Regions from separate parts of the Novosphingobium sp. AAP1 genome, predicted to be linked through region 2. Evidence: riboswitches for the same ligand, from Rfam matches in the RefSeq annotation. Region 2 holds a riboswitch; the other holds the start of a gene.
The links. Region 2 has a riboswitch for cobalamin ahead of IP65_RS02405 (TonB-dependent siderophore receptor). Riboswitches for the same ligand answer to the same signal wherever they lie in the genome.
Positions count from the first base shown of each region.

Region 1: linked by a shared signal. The riboswitch ahead of cobW (cobalamin biosynthesis protein CobW) and the one ahead of IP65_RS02405 (TonB-dependent siderophore receptor) in region 2 are both predicted to bind cobalamin.

Region 1 covers NZ_LJHO01000005.1:43,838-46,227, forward strand. The annotation lists gene IP65_RS12055 (HoxN/HupN/NixA family nickel/cobalt transporter) at 1-764, shown strand, start outside; cobalamin riboswitch at 836-1,057, shown strand; gene cobW (cobalamin biosynthesis protein CobW) at 1,251-2,288, shown strand; gene cobN (cobaltochelatase subunit CobN) at 2,305-2,390, shown strand, end outside.
Region 2 covers NZ_LJHO01000001.1:551,956-554,345, forward strand. The annotation lists gene IP65_RS02405 (TonB-dependent siderophore receptor) at 1-1,218, opposite strand, end outside; cobalamin riboswitch at 1,328-1,525, opposite strand; gene IP65_RS02410 (cell wall hydrolase) at 1,687-2,390, shown strand, end outside.

The DNA of each region.
Region 1 (2,390 bases), on a different contig from region 2:
CGATCATCGCCATCGCTTCGGTCCTGGTGGCGCTGACGGCCACGGCGCTCGCCCGGTTTGGCGCCTTTCGCGAGGTGGGCGGGATGATCGCCACGACGATATCGGCGCTGTTCCTGTTTGCCATTGCCGCCATGAACCTGGTGATCCTGCGTGGGGTGTGGCGCACCTTTGCCCATGTGCGCGCAGGGGGCACCTATGTGGAGGAAGACCTTGACCTGCTGCTGTCGGGCCGGGGCCTGCTATCGCGCCTGTTCCGCCCGATGTTTCGCCTGGTCACGCGATCGTGGCACATGGCGCCGCTTGGCTTTCTGTTCGGGCTGGGTTTCGATACGGCCACGGAAGTCGCGCTGCTCGGCCTGTCGGCCAGCCAGGCGGCGAGTGGCCTGGCGTTGGGCACGATCCTGGTGCTGCCCGCGCTGTTTGCGGTGAGCATGGCGCTGATCGATACGATCGATGGTGTGGTCATGCTTGGCGCCTATGAGTGGGCCTTCGTCAAGCCGATCCGCAAGCTCTATTACAACATCACCATCACGCTGGTTTCGGCGCTGGTGGCGATCGTGATCGGCGGGATCGAGGCGGCCGCACTGATCGGCCAGAAGCTGGGCCTGACCGGTGCGCCATGGCGGTTGGCGGCCAATCTTGCCAGCAATTTCAACGGGCTGGGCTTTGCCATCATTGCCCTGTTTGCGTTGTGCTGGCTGGCCAGTGCGGCGATCTATCGCTGGCAGCGGCTCGACGACATCGAGGTGGTTCGCGCAATCTGATGTCATGCCCGGTTGGCTTGGCCGGCGAACTCGGCTAGGAGGGCAGCGCAGGCGCCGGTTTCGGCCAGTGCCCTGCAAAAGATCGCGTCGGTGCCCCGAGAGGGGCTTAATCGGGAATGCGGTGCGGGGCTTTGCCCCAAGTCCGCAGCTGTCCCTGCAACTGTAAGTGGCGAGCGCGATGCACTGTTCCCCGCACGACGGGGATGGCCACTGGGCCCCAAGCGGGCCTGGGAAGGCGTGCATCAAGCCCTGACCCACGAGCCAGGAGACCTGCCGGCGCACTGGTCGCTCTTGCCTTGATCCAGGGGATGGTCCGGGCACGGTAATACTTCCGTCTGGGCGACGAAGACTTGTGCGGCTGGGGCTGCACGGGTTGCGTTGTGGTGGGCGCTTTCGTGCGCCGGCCCGCTGCCGCGCGCCTGGCCGGATCGTTTTCCGGCAAGCCCTGCCGTGTCGCTCGCCTGGCGCCGCGGAAGGGTTTTGTGCATGCCGGATCTGGCAAAAGTGCCCGTCACCATCGTGACCGGCTTTCTCGGCGCGGGAAAGACCACGCTGATCAGCCACTTGCTTCGCCACTCTGGCGGGCGCCGCCTGGCCGTGGTGGTCAACGAATTCGGCACGCTGGGGGTGGATGGCGATATCCTCACGTCCTGCGCCATTCCCGATTGCCCGGCCGAAAACATCGTCGAACTGGCCAATGGCTGCATCTGCTGCACCGTGGCCGATGATTTCATCCCCACGGTCGAACGCCTGCTTGCGCTCGATCCCCGGCCCGATCACATCCTGATCGAAACCTCGGGGCTGGCGCTGCCCAAGCCCTTGCTCAAGGCGTTTGACTGGCCGGCGATCCGCAGCCGCATCACCGTCGATGGCGTGCTGGCGCTGGCCGATGCCGAGGCGGTGGCCGCCGGCCGCTTTGCCCCCGATCTCGCCGCGCTCGACGCGCAGCGTGCCGCCGATCCCGGCATCGATCACGAAACGCCCCTGGCCGAAGTGTTCGAAGACCAGTTGGCGTGTGCCGATCTGGTGCTGTTGACCAAGGGCGATCTGGCCGGGCCGGAGGGTCTGGCCAAGGCGCGCGCCATGATTGCTGATACCGCGCCGCGCGCGGTTCCGGTGATTGACCTGGCCGAAGGCGCAGCCGATCCGCGCGTGATCCTGGGGCTAAACGCGGCGGCCGAAGACGATATCGCAGCCCGCCCGTCGCACCACGATGGCGCCGACGATCACGAGCACGACGATTTTGCCAGCACCGTCGTGCCGCTGGGCGAGGTATCCGATCCGGCCGACCTGGCCGCGCGCATCGCCCGCCTGGCCACAGAGCATGGCGTGCTGCGCGTGAAAGGCCATGTCGCGGTGGCGGGCAAGCCGATGCGCCTGCTGGTTCAGGCCGTGGGCGCGCGCGTGCGCCATCAGTATGACCGGCCCTGGCAGGTGGGAGAGCCGCGCACCGGGCAACTGGTGGCGATTGCCGAGCGCGACAAGCTGGAACCCGAAACGATCAGGGCGGTGCTGGCGGCCTGATCGGCGGCGCGGGCCCATGCACGTCATCTTCCGCGAGAGCCACGGGCTTGAGGAAACGGCCGTGCCCCAGGATCTGGGGCAGGCGCCGGCGCCGCTCGTCGT
Region 2 (2,390 bases):
GCCTTCGCCATAGCTGGCATTGAGGCGCAGCCCGCGCACCACTTCCACCGTGCCGTTGGCCCCCAGGCTGACATTGCTGCCGAACTGGCTCTGTTCGTCATAGCGCACGCCGGCGGCCAGGCTCGCCTTGGCGGTGTACCAGCCGAGCATGGCATGGCCGCTGGTCAGATGCGCGTTCTGGCGCGTGTCATAGGTGCTGTCGAACCGGGTCCATTCGCGATCCGCCCCGAAATCGATCGCGAAATCAGCAGGCAGGCTATAGCGGCCGTTCAATTCCACCCGCTCGCTGCGGCCGTTGTAGCCATATTCGAACGCGTTGTCGGCCCCGCCGGTGTAATAGCGGCGGCGCGTGTCGGACAGGGCATAGCCGGCATCGAGCGTCAGCGGACCGCCGGCATAGTGCAGCCCGGCGCGGCCGAAGAACTGCCGCGTGGTGGTGTATTCCGGGGTATCGGCAAAGACATAATCGGGCGCGGGATAGCCATCGATCTGGGTCTTGCCATCGGCATAGCGGGCATTGGCGACCAGCGACAGCGTTTCGGTGAGGTTGACCCGCGCCTTGCCGCCCACGCGCCACTGGTCATAGCCATCGCGCTCGGTCCCGCTGGCAGCGGCCGAAACTCCATCGGTGGTGGCATAGCCACCATCGATCGAGAAGGCATAGCGGTCGCGCTTCACGCCGGCGACAGCATCGGCATCATAGCTGCGGCGCGAGCCGGCCTCGGCCGAGGCTTCGACGCCGTCGATCTCGCGCGTGGTAACCGCGATCACCCCGCCAATGGCAGAGCTGCCCCAGACCACCGAGTTGGAGCCGCGCAGCACTTCGATCCGCTCGATCCCGCCGCTCGTCAGCGTGCCGAAGTCAAACCCGCCCGATGGCGCCGAGGGATCTTCCACGCGCACGCCATCGACCAGCACCAGGGTGTGCTGCCCTTCCCCGCCGCGCAGGCGCACGGCGGTTTGCGCACCCAGACCCCCGGTGCGCGACCAGGTCAGGCCCGGCACGCGATCGAGCACGCGGGTCAGGTCAACGCCCTGCACCGCCTCGATCGTCTGCAACGGCAACACGGTGATGGCCTGGCCGGTCTGGTCGAGCGACAGGTCGTTGCCGGTGGCCAATACAGTGATCTGCGCGCCATCGCTGGCGGGGGCTTCATCGGCATAGGCAGGGGTGGCCAGCATCACGGCGGTGGCCAGTGCAACAAGCGATGTCTTCACGGTTCTTTTCCTCCCGGCCCATGGACAGTCTTGCCGTCCATGGCGCGAGGGTCCGCCGGGCCCTGGCGGAAGACTCGTCACGCTTGCGCCCGGTACACCCCGCCCGGCCGCGGAACGACCACACACCGGCAGGTTTCCTGGCTCATCCGAAGTCAACGCGACACGCCGGCCTTCCCAGCCCGCCAAGGGGCCAGTGGCGCGCAAGGGCGCGGCGCTCGTCCGGAAACAGTTGCGGGGGCAGCGCCGGCTGGTTCCGGCTTCCCTCTTAGCCCGCATGGTTGCGGGCACCGGTGGCGTCAGGCGGGGCGGATAGCGACACCTGCACCAAGGGGCAAGCCCGCAGCCGTGATTAACCAACCCGTAGCAGCCTGTGCCTTATCGGGACGAGGACGATTCCTGCCGTGCATGGTTGCAGTGCAACGCGTAACGCACCATGGCGCAGACCAAGCCTGCCCTGTTTCACGCCCTATGCCAGACCCGATTCCCTTCACCGGCGCCACGCCCACCCTTCCGCCCAAGGCGCTGATGCCGCCGCCGGGGCCGGAAGAGCGCGTCGCCCTGGCCGGGCAGCGGCAGGCCGATGGCGCGCTGATCGCGGCGCTTACGCTGCCGCCGGTGCGCCCCCGCGATTTTGCCGCACGCATCCGCCGCCGCGACATGACCTCGTGGCGCCACCAGCATCGCGCGCCCTCGCGCCTGGCCGAGCGGGCCGCCGGTATTGCCGCGATCGGCGCGCTGGGCCTGGTGCTCGGCGCGATCGGCTGGGGTTCGCCCGGCAGCGATGCCGCCGCAGCGCAGGATCGCAACGGCGGGCTGCAACCTTTCGAGCGGGCGGGCGAAAGCTTTCCCGGCTCGGCGTTCTATTATGTGTCGGCGCAAGACAGCGGCCTGCTTGCCCCGCAGGACGCCGCCCGCGCCTGGGACAGGCAAGTGGGCGCCATCCGCAGCGACGCCGATGATGGCACCACCACCACGCCCTGGTCTGCCAATCCGGCAGCACGCCCGCTGTTTGCCACCGGCAGCGGCGAAGACCGCTGGCGCGCACTGCAATGCCTGACCACCGCGATCTATTACGAAGCCGCGTCCGAACCGGATGCCGGGCAGCGCGCGGTGGCGCAGGTCGTGCTCAACCGCGTGGCGCACCCGGCCTTTCCCAAGACGGTTTGCGGCGT